2 regions of the Exiguobacterium sp. EA-TM-5 genome follow, and region 1 is predicted to be linked to the other one. Evidence: riboswitches for the same ligand, from Rfam matches in the RefSeq annotation. Region 1 holds a riboswitch; the other holds the start of a gene.
What was found. A riboswitch is a leader RNA that binds a small molecule or an ion and turns the genes downstream of it on or off. The one in region 1 is predicted to bind thiamine pyrophosphate.
Positions count from the first base shown of each region.

Region 1 (8,165 bases):
TGCTGCGCCGCCCGCAAGTTGCGCGACGACATCATTATCTACATCAATCTTTCCATAGGTCGTTTTCATCTCGATCGCCACCTGAGTAGCCCCCTTTGAATATTGTATTCTTCTCATAATTCTACTATAAGGACCTACTATTGAAAAGTCGCCGTACTGACTATACAATGAATAAGTGAAAAATAGTAGCGGTCAAATGAACTTTTACCATCATCCTCATCCATTATTTTAAATTTCGAGGTTGCCTGTCAAGTTTTTTTCTTGTCAGCTACTTTTTTTATGTTGCAACCGCCTTGACACCATGCTAAGATAGCAAAGTGTCTATTAGGACGAACGCAAAACAACATAAAAGGAGGCGGAACGCATGGCACGTAAATGCTACGTTACTGGGAAATCGCCAAAGTCGGGTAACAACCGTTCACACGCATTGAACAAAACAAAACGTACTTGGGGAGTCAACGTACAAAAAGTACGTATCCTCGTCGACGGTAAGCCGAAAAAGGTTTGGGTTTCAGCTCGAGCTCTTAAATCAGGTAAAGTCGAACGCGTATAAGGCGCAACACCGGATGGGAATCTTCCCCTCCGGTTTTTTTATACCCTCATTTATTTTTCTCATAAACTAATTGTCGCTTTTATTGAAAACGCTTACAATAGGAAGGTACTTTATTTTGTCAGAATTGGGGGAAGTCATCATGCAACTCAAACGAGAGATGACGAGTCGACACCTGTTCATGATCTCACTCGGTGGGATCATCGGAACAGGCTTATTTCTAGGGTCAGGGTTAACGATTTCACAAGCGGGACCTCTCGGGGCGGTCCTCAGTTACATCGTGGGTGGGACCATCATGTATCTGACGATGTTATGTTTAGGAGAGTTAGCGGTCTATATGCCGGTCTCAGGGTCATTTCAGACCTATACGACCCGTTTCATCGGACCAGGAATCGGTTTTGCCGTCGGTTGGATTTATTGGCTCGGCTGGGCTGTGACGGTTGCACTCGAAATAACGGCAGCTGGCAGTTTGATGGATCGTTGGTTTCCAAACGTGCCGGTCGTCGTCTGGTGTACTGTCTTTACGGTCTTACTATTCGGTCTGAATGCCGTCTCAGCAAAAGCGTTCGGTGAAGCAGAATTCTGGTTCTCAAGTTTGAAGGTACTCGCGATTCTCTTCTTCATCGTTCTCGGCGGCGCTGCTTGGTTCGGTTGGTTACCGATGGAAGCAGATCGTCCAACATCGTTGTTCGCGAACTTTACGGCAAGCGGTTGGTTTCCAAATGGAATCCTCGGTGTCTTGACGACGATGATTGCCGTCAACTTCGCTTTCCAAGGAACCGAATTGATTGGTGTCGCGGCTGGGGAGTCCGACACACCTGAAAAATCGATTCCAAAAGCGATTCGGAATACAGTCTGGCGTACGTTCATTTTCTTTGTCTTATCAATTACAATCGTTGGTGCCTTAATTCCATATGAGACAGCTGGAGGAGTCAGTAGCCCGTTCATCATGGTCTTTGATGCGATTGGTATCCCGTATGCTGCTGATTTGATGAATATCGTCGTTTTGACAGCACTATTATCTGTTGGAAACTCAGGACTTTACGCTGCAACGCGAATGTTATGGGCAATGTCGCAGGAAGGAATGATTTCAAAAAAATTATCTTACGTGAATGCACGTGGTGTACCTATGCGTGCCTTACTCTTTACAATGATGTTTGCGATGCTTTCGCTACTGACAGCATTTTTCGCAGAGGATACCGTCTTTATCTGGCTCTTGTCCTTAGCCGGTCTCGGTGCTCAGGTCGGTTGGATTTCCATCTCTGCGTCTCAGCTCGCATTTCGTCGGCAGTTCTTACGAAACGGACATGATCTATCCGAATTGAAATTCAAGACACCGCTTTATCCGGTGTTACCGCTGATTTCATTGACGTTAAACGTCGTCGTCCTCGTTAGTCTTGCGTTTCAAGCGGATCAACGGATCGCCCTATACATCGGTGTTCCATTCTTCCTCGTCATGTGGGGAAGCTATCATCTCTTCGTCAAAGGAAAACATCTAGCAGCACAAAGCGACATCCGTGTCGCTCCCTCTCAACTCGAAGAATAACGATATGAAAAGAGGCCGCGGATCATCCACGGCCTCTTTTCATATGCTTGTTCTATTCCTTAAGTGTTCGCATCATCAGTAGTTCTCCTTGATGGAGCTCTACTTTCGCTTCTGACGCACTCCATTCATTGCTGACGGTCAATGAGCCTCCAACAGGAACCGAATGCGCATCGAGTGGGTATTTGACTCCAGATAAGCTTAGGATCGACGCCACAAGTGGAATGAATGAGAGATAATGATAGCTTCCTGCCTTAACTGCATATGTCCCCACTGCCAAATACCGTACCTCTTCTCGTTTCGTGACGAGTCGTGCCTTAGGATATTGTTTTAACAAATAGACATTTTGAACGGTCATGTCGAGTCGTCCGCCTGTCGCTCCAATGATGATGATCTCCTCACCCCGTTTCATCTCTGATACGGTACGGAGGGAAAGTTCGAGATCCGTTTCATCTTTCTCTGCCGGATGGACGATTGCATCTTCAGGTACATAGCCAAGTGAATCAAAATCACCAATCATCATATCGCATGTCAACCCAAACGATTCAATCGTTTGAACACCACCATCAACACCAACGATGAAATCACCGGGCTGGCAAAACGTCCGTAAGTCAGGTACCTCTTCTTGCGGACCCGCACAGACAAGAATCGCCCGCATATTAAACACCTCGTGCTGAATAGCGAAGTAAGCGTGGTGCAGTCGTGAAGAGAAGACCTGCGACGACACCACAAAGAACGTAAGACGGAACCATGTATGTCGCATTATAAATCAACGAATATGGTATGACTGGACCCTCAGCATACTCGGCAAAAAAGACGATTCCGCTGATGACATGACAGATATAACGAAGTCCCGCTCCTAAAAGCGTCGCAAGTAGGACAAACGTCATCAAGCGTTTCTTCTGTCCGTTACGCGCGGCTTGTCTAACTTGACGTGCAAACAGCCCACTTAATCCGACGACTCCATATGCAATCGTATAATCGAGTAGTGGTTGAACGACCGTCAAAACTTGTGGGGCGAACATCAATTGAATCGTACCGACAAGTGCTCCAGTGACGACACCTCCGACGACACCATGGCGAAACGCCATGACGAAGATGGGAAGCATCGCTAAGCTGATTGAGCCCCCTTGTGGCATTTTGAATGGAATCAATAAATCAAAGACGACTCCGAGACTGGCGAAGATGGCAATTTCCATCATCATTTGTAACCGTTTCATGATAATTTCCTCCTTCATGGAATAAAACGGGACGCAAAAAGGCAGTACGACGAACGCCGTACTGCCTGCGTGCGCCACATCCCTACGTCCGTTTGAACGGAACAGGTTCGAAGGGTTAAAGTCAAAAGACTCCTCTCAGCCGCTTTTCAAGCGACACCCCTTGCGGTCATCATATTTCGTTTTCTCGTTCTTATTATACGGCAGCCCCTTGACGAATGCTAGTGATTGCTTCCGCATAATCCGATGCATTGTAGATCGCTGATCCTGCGACAAGGACGTTGGCACCATTATCGATGCATAACTTTGCCGTTTCCGGATTGACCCCACCATCAATCTCGATTTCAAATGTAAGACCACGATCTGCCTTCATTTGTGCAAGTGTTGCGAGCTTCGGCATGACACTCTCGATGAACGCCTGACCACCAAAACCTGGATTGACTGTCATCAACAAGACCATATCGACATCCTGAAGAATGTGTTCAATCGTCGATAGTGATGTATGTGGATTCAAGACGACCCCCGCCTTCGCACCTGCCGCTTTGATTTGTTGCAAGACACGATGGACATGATTCGTCGCTTCGACATGGAACGTCACGATGTCGGCTCCTGCCTTGACGAAATCTTCGACGAATCGTTCGGGTTGATCAATCATCAAATGGACATCAAGAACCATATCTGTCTTTTGACGTAGGCTGCTTAACACAGGTAAACCGAATGAGATGTTCGGGACGAACTGACCATCCATGACGTCGAAATGAATGTAGTCTGCTCCTGCCGCCTCAACCGCTTTGACATCACGCTCGAGATTCGCAAAATCTGCTGATAAGATCGATGGTGCAATTTTAATCATCTTCAATACCTCCGGGCTCGATTCTTGATTTCGTCTATAAACATACCATAATTTTCATAGCGGGAGGACATGATTTCTTGTGCCTCGACCGCCTCCTTGACGGCACAACCGGGTTCATTCAAATGCAAACACCCCCGGTATTTACAATCGTCTTGCACAGCCACGAATTCAGGAAAACTCCATCGCACATCCTCTATTTCCATTTCATAAGGAAAGTCTAAATTCGAGAACCCTGGCGTATCGGCAATCAATCCTTCCGCAAGCGGCATCAACGTAACGTGACGGGTTGTATGACGCCCACGTCCGAGTGATTTCGAGATGGCACTCGTTTCTAGATCAAGAGATGGTTCGAGTGCGTTCAACAGCGAGCTTTTTCCGACACCTGATTGTCCGGCAAGAACACTTGTTTTGCCTGCAAGTAATGGTCTGACTTGCTCGACACCTGTCAACGTCTCACTCGATGTCTCGATGACCGTATAGCCAATCTTCCGATAAGCAACAATCGCGTCTCGGACAGCCGGTCCCTTGACATCATCGAGCAGATCCATCTTCGTTAACAAGATGACGGGTTGAATTTCCTTCGCTTCGATCAATACGAGAAACCGATCAAGCAGATGGGCTGAAAAGTCAGGTTCTGCTGCTGAGACGACAAGCAATGCTTGATCGATATTCGCGACAGGAGGACGTACTAAAAAATTGTCACGCTCCTTCACTTCAAGAATATACCCGGTCTCACTCTCGATATGAAGGACGACTTCGTCTCCAACTACCGGACTGATACCACGTTTCCGGAAGTTTCCTCTTGCTCGTGAACGGACTTCCCCTTCTGGCGTCATAACATCATAAAAGCCGCCCTGCAACCGTATGATCGTTCCTTCTCGCTTTTCTTCGATGCGCTGTTCCGTCATCCTATGCACTCCTTTTTCATCACATTCATTGTGCGTCTTTTGCTTGATTGTACGTGATGGTTTTTGAACGATACACCGTATCGTCTTTATAGATCGTAATTTTTCCTTCTTCTCCCGGATCAATTGTCACCGGCACGTCGAACGTCTCATCTTGATCAATGGATTCCTCGATGACAGTCCGTTTCCCTTTCGCATCTTCCGTCTCGATGCGGATAACTTGTTTAGGCGGCGTATCTTCGTCCTCTTCAGATACTGCATCGTACACGACTTTTTCTGGGAACGTTGCTGTTACTGTTTTTTCTTCCTCCCCTTTAGAGATGAAGACGGTCACTGAGTCGTTTGGTTCGACTTGGGCACCTGCTTGCGGAAACTGACGAATGACTTGATCGAGCTTCACGTCACTCGAAAATTCTTGTTCGAACGTTCCGTCTAACCCAACTTTATCCAAGTAAGCTTTTGCCTCATCACTCGATAAGTTTGTCAAATCTTTCAATTCGAAAGAGGATGTCCCCTCAGATACAGTAATCGTAATCGTTTGTTCTTTAGCGATTACTTCCGTTCCAGCGGAAATTGACTGCCGGATGACATTTCCTCGATCTATCTCATCCGACTTCTCTCGCTCGACTTCGACTTTTGCGAATCCAGCTTCTTTTAACGTTGCAATCGCTTCTTTTTCAGCCTCATCTGTTACATCTGGCACTTCGACTGGCTCACTTCCCGTAGAGACGACTAAATTAACTGTCGACCCTTTTTTCACCTGTGCTTTTTCACGAGGTGTCTGACTGATGACGTCACCCTCATCGACCGTATCGCTACTTCGTTCTGTCGTTTCAACGACGAACCCGAGTTTCTCTAACTTCGTTTCCGCTTCGTCTCCATCCATTTTGACGACAGATGGTACGGTGACGCTTGGATCTGGCCACATCGCAAACGTCGTAGCTGCTCCACCAAGTAACAAAAGCAATAAGAGAACGATCCACCAGCGTTTTTTCTTTTTCTTCTCCGATGATTTCGGTTGAACTGTAGTGACAGAAGGTGATTCCGGTTCCGATTTTGACTCTTCTGGCGCTTGTACTGGTGCCAAGACCATCGTCTTTTCCATCTCATCCTCTTCTGCACCACGGATGCCTTCATTTGCTCGTTCATCAGACAATGCCGTTACCATATCTGTTTTAAAAGCTGCAACGGACTGTTGTCGATCATGAGGTGCTTTTGAGAGCGCCTGCATGATACAGTTTTCAAGTGCTTGCGGCACTCTTGGATTCAAGACAGATGGACGGCGCGGCGTATCTTGGAGGTGCTTCAGCGCAATCGCGACCGGTGAGTCTCCTTCAAACGGTACTTGCCCTGTGACAAGTTCGTATAAGACAGCACCGAGGGAATAGATATCTGATTTCTCATCCGCAAATTTACCTTTAGCTTGTTCTGGTGAAAAATAGTGAACGGACCCAAGGACAGACATCGTATGCGTCAGCGTCGCATTCGACATCGCTACGGCGATTCCAAAATCCGTTACTTTGACGGTACCGTCTTCTCGGATCAACATGTTTTGCGGTTTAATATCGCGATGGATGATCCGGTGTGCATGAGCGTGATCGATCGCATCACAAATTTGAGCGATGATATCGACTGCTTGTGGCACAGGTAATGCTTGATTTTCACAAAATGTCTTTAATGTCATACCATCGATATACTCCATGACGATGTAATAGATGGCATCTTCTTCGCCTACATCATAGACGGCAACGATGTTTGGATGATTCAAGCTGGTAGCAGCATGTGCTTCACGTTCGAATCGACGGATGAACTGTTCGTCATGCGAGAATTCAGTCCGTAAAATCTTAATGGCAACATGACGCTTTAAAATCTCATCATAGGCTTGATAGACATTTGCCATCCCGCCACTTCCAACTAGCCGTTCTATGCGGTAGCGGTCATTTAATCGATCTCCGTATCGCATATTCAGACCCTCTTTCTTTCTTTGAACCGGATGGCGGCAATCGTAATATTATCTGCGCCTCCTCGAGCATTCGCTTCTTTCACCAATCGTCCGACAATTTCTTCAAGCGGTTCATCTTGTAAGATGATTTGCTCGATAACATCGTCCGGTACTTCATCGGTTAATCCGTCACTACAGACGAGGACGAGATCATAATCTGGAGCATCTCTAACTTGGATGTCAACTTCAACCGTTTCGTTCGAGCCAACCGATCGTGTGATGACATTCTTGCGTGGATGGTTTTCGACTTCCTCATCAGAAAGTTCTCCCATTTGCCGTAACATATTGACGTATGAATGATCATCCGTCAATTGCTTCAACGTCGTTCCTTCAAGAGCATACACTCTACTATCACCGACATGACCAATGACAAGCAACTCCTCGACCCAGCATACACAGGCAATGGTCGTTCCGACGATTGCGAGCTGCTCGTCTTTTGAAAACTGAAGAATGCGATCATTCGCCTCAGCTACGCGTTGTTCAATCCATTCTGATAGTTCCATAGGACGGTCGGGCATACGCGAAAAAGATGTCTCGAACACCTCGCGAACGATGGCACTCGCAATATCACCAGCAGCGTGACCACCCATACCATCTGCAACAACGGCAAGTCCACGCTCTATATCCCCGACGAGTAACACTGTATCTTCGTTTTTTGTCCTGACTTTTCCAGTAGTCGACAGATGAGCTAACTCCATGACAGTCCTCCGTTCGTATCAATCTTCTCGTTTTTTAAAGGCCGCGATGTAGAAACCATCTGTTCCGACTGTCGTCGGTAACAGCTTGAGTTCTGCACGATCCCCAATTAAATGACGGACGGATTCTGGCATCCGTGTAGCAAAGGACGCATCGAAGTCAAATCCCTGACTGAGGATGAATGCCGTCTGTTCTTCATTTTCCACTGGATCTATCGTACACGTCGAATAGACGAATGTTCCACCCTTTTTGACGAGTGGTAAGACAGACGTCAAAATATCTCGTTGAATCTTCGGGAGTTGTTCAAGTTGTTCTGGACGCTTCGTCCATTTGATGTCCGGCTTTCTCCGAATGACACCAAGTCCTGAACAAGGCGCATCGACAAGAATCCGATCAAAC
Region 1 covers NZ_CM132670.1:1,604,931-1,613,095, reverse strand. Annotated here, with positions in the region: gene ACV3PA_RS08245 (Asp23/Gls24 family envelope stress response protein) at 1-81, opposite strand, end outside; gene rpmB (50S ribosomal protein L28) at 365-553, shown strand; gene ACV3PA_RS08235 (amino acid permease) at 693-2,096, shown strand; gene ACV3PA_RS08230 (thiamine diphosphokinase) at 2,149-2,751, opposite strand; gene thiT (energy-coupled thiamine transporter ThiT) at 2,753-3,313, opposite strand; TPP riboswitch at 3,376-3,484, opposite strand; gene rpe (ribulose-phosphate 3-epimerase) at 3,507-4,163, opposite strand; gene rsgA (ribosome small subunit-dependent GTPase A) at 4,166-5,071, opposite strand; gene pknB (Stk1 family PASTA domain-containing Ser/Thr kinase) at 5,097-7,031, opposite strand; gene ACV3PA_RS08205 (Stp1/IreP family PP2C-type Ser/Thr phosphatase) at 7,034-7,768, opposite strand; gene rsmB (16S rRNA (cytosine(967)-C(5))-methyltransferase RsmB) at 7,787-8,165, opposite strand, start outside.

Region 2 (8,165 bases), 770 kb from region 1:
GATAGCGAACGTCAAGATTTGTGAAGCCGAAGCGTCAATCGCCTCCTGCTGTACCGTAGCATTCGTATATTTTCCTGTACCGAGTAATAACCGTGAGTCAAATGTCTTTTCTCCAATTTTCAGCATGTTTATCCTCCTCCTACGAAATGAACGATTTCAAATGTGTCATGATCCCGAACGACCGTCTGACCGTAAGCCCCGCGATCGATGATCACTCGGTTCTGTTCGACGATGACGAGCTTTTCCCCCAAGCCGAGTTGCACGAGCATATCCTCGATTGTTTCAATCTGTTCGATCTTATGGTCGTTTCCGTTAATCGTAATGTTCATCGGACTTCCTCCTTCTGGATCAACCGTAATGTATTTGCCAAGACCTCCGCTGTCGCCGGTGCGAGTAAAATCCCATGCCGGTGATGACCGGTCGCTAGGAAGATGCGACGCGATGACGAAGCGACTCCGATGTACGGTAAGCCGGATATCGTTTGTGGTCGTACGCCGGACCAGACTTCTTCGATGACTGCATCACGAATCGGTGGATAAAGCCGCACTGCTGCATGAAGCAGTGACGTAACCCCCGCGACACTGACGCCGACCGTCTCATCGTGCGGTAATTCGGTCGCACCGATCAAAATCCGTCCGTCCGCTTTCGGTACAAGATAGACAGAATCATTGAACAGAATCGAGCTTAACGGTCGTCCCGCGAGACGGACCGCCAAACACTCGCCTTTGACGCCATATGTCGCAATCGAAATGTCGGCTGTCGCAAGTATTGCTTGTGATCCGCGCCCAGCAGCCACCGTTACCGTACGTCCCGTCCATATTCCAGTATTCGACTCGATCTTCACGACATCATCACTCTCCTCGAGACGCGTGACATCCACCTGTTCTTCAATCGATACGCCACGTGCGTGTAAGGCACACATCAATGCATTGGTCATTCGTCGCGGGTCGATTTGACCGACCGATGGAAATAAGTATTCTTGTCCGTCTCGTTTTAACAAAAACGGTTGTTCCAGGTAGCCGCAATCGATGCCAGTCTCCCGTTCAAGTCGACGTGCGAGTAACGGATACAGACGGCGACTTCGAGCGGCTAGCGCATGCAGTTCATCACGTAGCTCAATATCCGTCGCAAGCATTCCGGCAGCTGCGCGACTCGTCCCTTGACCGCATGTTTCGCGCTCAAGGACAAGAACGGATTCGTTCTGACAGGCGAGACTGTAAGCAAGCGTCAAACCAATGACTCCACCACCAATGATGATGTGATCCGTCATACCCTAACCTCCTGATAACGCTGAATGGCAGCAAGTGGGTCCGTTTGACCGAGGATGCCGGATAAGACGGCGATTCCGGTTGCACCGGTCGCTGCGATCTCAGGAATACGATCTAGTGTGATGCCGCCGATTGCGATGACTGGTTTTGTCGTGAAGGTAACGACTTGTTTGAGAGCATCAACACCACGTGGCGGAAGATCCTGCTTCGACGCCGTCGGATAAATATGACCGTAGAGCAATTGATCAGCTCCTTCTGCCTCAGCCGCGAGCGCCTCTGCCAGTGAATGGACGGATTTACCGATTGTCAGATCTGGAAAGTGTCTTCGGACATCACCGACGCGTAAGGATCGTCGGGTCAACTGCACACCGATGCCAGCGACATGCGCAACGTCGACGCGGTCATGGACCGTTAATTGATCAGGCAAATATCCTTGCCGAAGGAGTGTTTCAATTAGATCAAGTAATTCTGCCGCTGATAAGTTCGGTTCCCGCAGATGCAATTGATTGGTATAGGGTTGAAGGAATTGAAAGATTTCGGCCCCATCTCGCAAATCGATCGAACCTGTTGAAATCAGATGTAAACGCATCATATCTTCCTTTCTAGACGAAAAAGGACCACTCCCGATGTTGAAAGGAGTGGTCCGAAAATGCGCTGCAGCGCTAAGGATATCTAAGGTTTCGAGCCACTTCCCTCCGCTAGTACGAACTAGATCAGGTTCAAAGGGTCCGGATACTTCCGTCTCAGTCTGCTGGGAGACTCCCCTAGTGTCTTTTCGTGTTTAATTGGCTTGCCCCATTAGTCTAGCATGAGTCGCTTTCCTTCGCTAGTCCTAGTTGAGCGCTTCCACTTGCTGAACGAGCTCCGATTTCGTCGGTCGCTGTTGCTTCTGGCTGTTGGCATACGTCTGCTTCAGCTTCAGGATTCGCATCACTTTCGCATCGAGCATCTCGGTCGTCAGCGTTTCATCTTTGACGGCTTGCATCACTTCAGCATGAACTTTCGCATAAGCACCTGCCTCTGAAAACATTGCCATGTCAGCTCCATTGACGAGTGATTGCCGCGCCGCTTCCGCAAGACCGTATTGTTGCGTGATCGCTCCCATGACGAGATCATCTGTGATGATGACGCCGTTGAATCCGAGTTTCTGACGCAAGAGATCAGTCAGGATCGGCTTCGAGAGCGAGGATGGATTTTGATCGTCATACGCGGGATACAGAATATGGGCGACCATTATCATCTCGGCCCCCTCTTGAATCGCTTCTTGGAACGGTAACAGTTCCGTTCGCTTCAGTTCTTCCTTTGATGCCGTCACTTTCGGCAGTCCAACATGGGAATCGACACTCGTATTACCGTGACCAGGAAAATGTTTGACGACCGGAATCGTGCCAGTCTCTTGCATCCCGTGCATCAGTGCTGTACCGAACGTCGCGACGGTCTTCGGCTCTGCACTTAAGGCACGATCACCGATGATCGGATTGTTCGGATTACTGTTAACGTCAAGGACTGGTGCAAAGTCCATGTTGAATCCATAGTACCGCGATACATGACCGAGCGTGCGTCCGACGTCTTCCATTTTCGCCATATTTGCGCCTTGCGCCATACGTTGACTCGTCGGCAGACGTAATCGTTGATCAGGTACCCGACTGACCCGTCCGCCTTCCTCGTCAATCCCGACGAACGCATATGGCTTTTGGTTCGTCTCTTGAATCGCACGCGTGAACGTTAACAATTGTTCTTCTGACGTGATGTTTCCGCCGAGCAGTAAGACGCCACCAATCGCATGCGTCCGCAACAACTGCCGGTCTGCCGCTGAAAGTTCCGTACCAGCGACTCCGATATAGAGGAGCTGATCGATTTTTTCAGACGTCGACATCGCTGCCAGTTGTTGTTTTAGTTGTGCGTGTTGTCGTTCTTCCTTCGTCGGCTCAGGCTTTGGCTTCTTCGCTTCAGTCGGTTGCTTCGCTTCTGGTTGTGATGGTTTCGTTGATTCCGTCGTCTCCTGCGCACACCCTGCAAGCAACAGGCAGCCGATCAGTACAGTCTTCTTCACAAAGGATCCTCGCTCCGGACACCATTGATGGAATAATAGACGGAAATCTCAGCGTTCAGGGATTGTGAGACCGAACAATATTTATCTTTTGATAACGAAATGGCACGACGGACCTTATCTTCCGGCAAATCACCTTCGAGTCGGTAATGAATCGAGATCGATGTGAAACGCCGTGGATGATCCTCTGCCCGTTCTCCTTCAATATCCATCTCGAAATGAGTGATCGTCAAGCGCATCTTCTCTAAAATCGAGACGATATCAATCCCAGTACAGCCGGCAACGGCATGTAGCAGGAGCTCGGTCGGTCGTGGCGCTTGGTTTTCACCGCCGTTTTCGGGTGCTGCGTCCATCGCGAGATGATGACCTGATTCTGTTTGTCCACTAAACCCCATCTGTTTGTTCCATGTCACTGTCGCTTGCATCGTTTCCACTCCTTTATCAGTAGTCTTCTCCTGTAGTATACGCAAAAAACAGAAACCTTGGAAATTCACGCGCTATTTTGAATAATGGTTCTTTTCTCGGAATCACGCTTTGCGATACCCGACGAAATCGTTTCGTGCTATCCTGTTACTCATAGTTTCGCGCGCAAGCGCTAGAATTGAGGAATCATCCATGTCACCTACTACTCGTTTAAGTCGACGCGATTGGCTCTTGATTGCCACGTTGTCGCTCCTGACGTTCGTTCTCGGAACGAGCGAATTCGTCATCGTCGGAATCCTCGCTGAAATCTCCTCAGCCCTTGATATCACGATCGCAACAGCGGGTACGCTCGTCTCAGCCTTTGCCATCTCCTTTGCGATTGGTACACCAATCGTCATGTCGATGACCGGTCATCTGGAACGGCGTCGCCTGATCCTACGTCTGTTACTTGCCTGGGTCTTACTGAATCTTGCCAGTAGTTTTGCACCAAGTTATGAAGTATTGCTCGCAACCCGTATCCTGACAGCCATCTTGACCGGCGTCTTGATTTCACTCGCGATGGTCGTCGCAAGTGACGGTGTTCCGGTCGCGAAGCGCGGTGTTGCCGTCTCGTTCATTTTCGGTGGTTTTACACTCGCAAACGTCCTTGGTGTTCCGATTGGTACGTTCATCGGTCAACACGCTGGATTCGAAGCCACGTTCTGGCTGACGACATTCATGGGATTAATCGCGTTCCTCGCCGTATGGAAGATCGTTCCCGTCCAGCAATCGACCGGTTCTGGTTCGATTAAAGAGCAGCTCGGATTGTTAGCCAACCCACGGATCTTGATCGCCTTCTTTATTCCGTCGTTCGGCTTCGGGGCAACGTACGTCGTCTACACGTACCTTGTACCAATCCTCCAAACGGAACTCGGCATCGCGAAGACATGGATCAGTCCGATCTTGCTCGCTTACGGTGTCGTCTCGATCTTCAGTAACATCCTTGCCGGTAAAATCGCCAGCAAAAATCCGATGGGTCGCTTACGATTCGTCTTCGTCGTGCAAGCGATCGTCCTTGCTGCGTTATACTTCACAACAGCATCCCTTTCACTTGGTCTGTTTAATATCGCTTTGATGTCGCTGATGTCAATTTTACTGACGACTTCGACACAGATCTACTTGATTGATCTCGCTGAAAAGTTCAATCCGGAAGCAAAAGGACTCGCTGCTTCATTGATGCCTGTCGCAAGTAACGTTGGGATCGCCTTCGGTTCCGCACTCGGTGGAATCGTCTATGCGAACGGTCCGATGATGAACACGGCACTCGTCGGTGGACTAGTCGCGCTCGTTGCTGCGTTATTGACCGCGATCAGTCATCGCCTCGATCAACGGTCGTGAAACCGTTACCTTATGCTTTTTTGTAACAGGTCGATGACGGTTCGATGACGTTATGATGATAGTCCCCATCTGACTGACGTTTTTTCAGTATGATGGGGACTATGTTGTAGTAGAGGAGTGTCTGAAAGTGAAAGCATTACACATGATCGGTCTTGGTCTGTTGACAATCATCCGACTCTGGCTCGGAATTCAGTGGTTCATCGCCGGAATCGGCAAGTACATCAATGGCTTCGATGCAAAACCGTTTCTCGAAGGAGCGCTCGCAAAAGCGACAGGCGAAGATGCACTCGTCAGTTCGTGGTATGCGACGTGGATCGAGCAACTCGCCTTACCGAACGTCGGGGTGATCAACGCCCTGATTCCGTTCGCGGAACTCGTCGTCGGCATTTTGTTGATTCTTAGTCTGTTGACGGTTCCTGCACTCGTCGTCGGGAGCATCATGAATCTCAATTACTTACTTGCAGGGACGATTGCGTTGAACCCGGTCTTCCTAGCAGCAGCTGTCGTCTTACTTGCTGCAGGACGCTTTGCGTATTACATCGGCATCGATCACTGGATCATGCGCTGGTATCGCTCGTCGCAGCAACCACATCCCCTTGACCGAATTCCGGTCTAACGAAAAACTCTCCCGCACGCGGGAGAGTTATTTTTTTTGTTGTTCGAGAATCGTCTGCTGTGTCGGAGTTCCACCGACAGAGACCGTCCGCTCGAGGAACAAATAAGGTTTACCATCGACTTCAAAACGACGGTCACCGAGATAACGTGCCGAGTGCCCATCCGTTGCGAGCTTTTGTTCGATTGCTGCGACATGTTCGTCGAGTGAATAAAACCGATCGTCAAACGTCAACGTGATGTTTTTCTTACGATATCCGAGTAGGAAATTGTAGTAGAACCAGTACATGGCACCTGCGAAGATGACAAAAATCAAGAATTGCATGTGAGCTCCCCCTTTGTATAGTCTTTATACGTTGGAAGAAAACAGGAGGTTTCAAATATTTCACTTTTTTGTAGTTCAGTTAATTGTCATCCCGTTGAGTTGAAGGTCACTCTTAGGCATGTCATATTTAATTGTTCCCTCATATCGAACTTCTTCAGTCCGTGCATCTAAAACAAGGATAGATGTGCCATTTTTCTTTGTCTCGATGAAGGAATACACTAAATCGTTCTCAAGGATTGCCGATGTGTGTCGTTGCACTTCATTGGCATCTCGTTTTGGTAAATCAAAACGATGCTGCGTGAATTGCTTTGTTCGTAAGTCGTACGTCGACCAATTGATTTTCGTTTCAGTCATGTTCTCTGTCATCCCTACGACGGCACCTTCGTCTATCACACGTGTGTCCCACATGTCTTCAACTTCAAGGAACTTCAATCGTGTCGATGTTGAATTGTCTCTCAGATAAACTCTTGTCTTGGCGTCGTCAGGCATCTGTCGGTATAAGACACGATTCTGATAAATGGCAAGTACCTCATCATCTTCTGTTAGTTGAAATGGTAAATCCATGAGTTGGACTGTTTTTTTCTTTAAATCAATTACGTAGATATTGTTTGTACCTGGTTTTTGTACAACATCGCCAATTCGTTTAACATATAACTTCTGTTTCGTTCGTTGAAATGGTCGATAGTAGATCCCTTTAGTCTTTGCCGGTTTTGGTAAAGAAACAGTCTGCACCTTTTCCGTGCCACGTTTCCACGATTGTAGTTCCCATGATCCATCTTCATTGACGTGTAATCCAAATACCTCTTTGTCTTGCTCATATCGTGATAATTCGATTTGGCTCATGAAATGCCGGAAACTGCGTGGAGCATCCGTCACGTCGGAGTAATCTCTAGCGAACTCAGACAAATAATTCGTTCGCTTTTTTTCAACTTCTCCTTTTAACGTGACTTCGTAATCTGTTTTATAACTTTCAGGATCATTGAACTCGAATTGAAGTTGTTTCACCAATCGATCATTTGGAGTTCCCTGTATCGTTTGAACCGTAAATGTAGGTTCTTCTGTTGAAGAAGAGTACACGACATACACTCCAAGTGTCAAAATACAAATGACTCCAAGACATAACATATATTTATAGGTTCGCATAGTATACTCCTCACACCGTGATTTTTCGTTGCAGTAATCGAAGACTTTTCCAGATAATATACGTGAAGTAACACAGACCTAACCCAATCAGAAGAAACATTGCCTCTGTCTCTAGTAAGAGACGTGTTTCATCTAAAAGCACTAATATACCAATGGTTAAGGCAACAGGAACAAAAATTTCAAGTCCAATTCTGATGATTGCTTTACCTTTACGAAATGAACGTTCGATTAAAACCAACAAGAAAATAATACTGACAATGAATAGTGAAATGGCGAGAATGATTCCCAAGTCGATCAGATTCATCGTATAAAAATCGTTCATAACGTTTCGAACTGGACTTAAGCCACTCTGGTTTTTGTATTCCGGTTGAATCAACCAATCAAATAGATAAAAACTTGATTGCAATACACACCACTGAATTCCAATAAAACTTATGATGATCAAAAAGACTGTCGTCAATTTCGAGAAGAAGATGCTTGCTCGACTTCCAGGAAGCATTAGTAAACGATAAATATACTTTGTTTCTCCTAACCAATCCCGGTACCAAATTTGAATCGCATAGATGACAACAATCGCCATTCCGATCAGAGTCATATAACTAAAGAAAGAGGACGCCTCAGAGTATCCGAGTGTATCAATTTGTTTAAGTGCTTCTGCGACGGAAACTCGGTTAAGTTCTATGAAATTCTCGACTTTTCGTTCGTGATACATGACTTGCGCAACGATTGATGCTAACTCAATCGCTACCATTGCTAGTACAACGATCACATAAAGCTTAAAACTCCGTTTAATCTCTTCATTCGTCAATTGTATGTATTGTTTCATCGTTGATAGACCTCCCGCATCCGGTCCTGAACCGATTTCCCGTACAGTTCTCGCATCTCTTCCGTCTCATGTTCATCGATGATCCGACCGTCCTGTAAGAAGACGACTCGATCAATCAAGTGCTCGATTTCCTGAATTTCG
Region 2 covers NZ_CM132670.1:2,376,544-2,384,708, forward strand. Annotated here, with positions in the region: gene ACV3PA_RS12580 (thiazole synthase) at 1-126, opposite strand, end outside; gene thiS (sulfur carrier protein ThiS) at 129-329, opposite strand; gene ACV3PA_RS12590 (FAD-dependent oxidoreductase) at 326-1,270, opposite strand; gene ACV3PA_RS12595 (thiamine phosphate synthase) at 1,267-1,860, opposite strand; TPP riboswitch at 1,942-2,044, opposite strand; gene nagZ (beta-N-acetylhexosaminidase) at 2,101-3,321, opposite strand; gene ACV3PA_RS12605 (OsmC family protein) at 3,318-3,743, opposite strand; gene ACV3PA_RS12610 (MFS transporter) at 3,934-5,118, shown strand; gene ACV3PA_RS12615 (DoxX family membrane protein) at 5,246-5,734, shown strand; gene ACV3PA_RS12620 (hypothetical protein) at 5,762-6,055, opposite strand; gene ACV3PA_RS12625 (hypothetical protein) at 6,131-7,198, opposite strand; gene ACV3PA_RS12630 (hypothetical protein) at 7,209-8,024, opposite strand; gene ACV3PA_RS12635 (ATP-binding cassette domain-containing protein) at 8,021-8,165, opposite strand, start outside.
Region 2: another riboswitch for thiamine pyrophosphate. It lies ahead of ACV3PA_RS12595 (thiamine phosphate synthase); the one in region 1 lies ahead of thiT (energy-coupled thiamine transporter ThiT).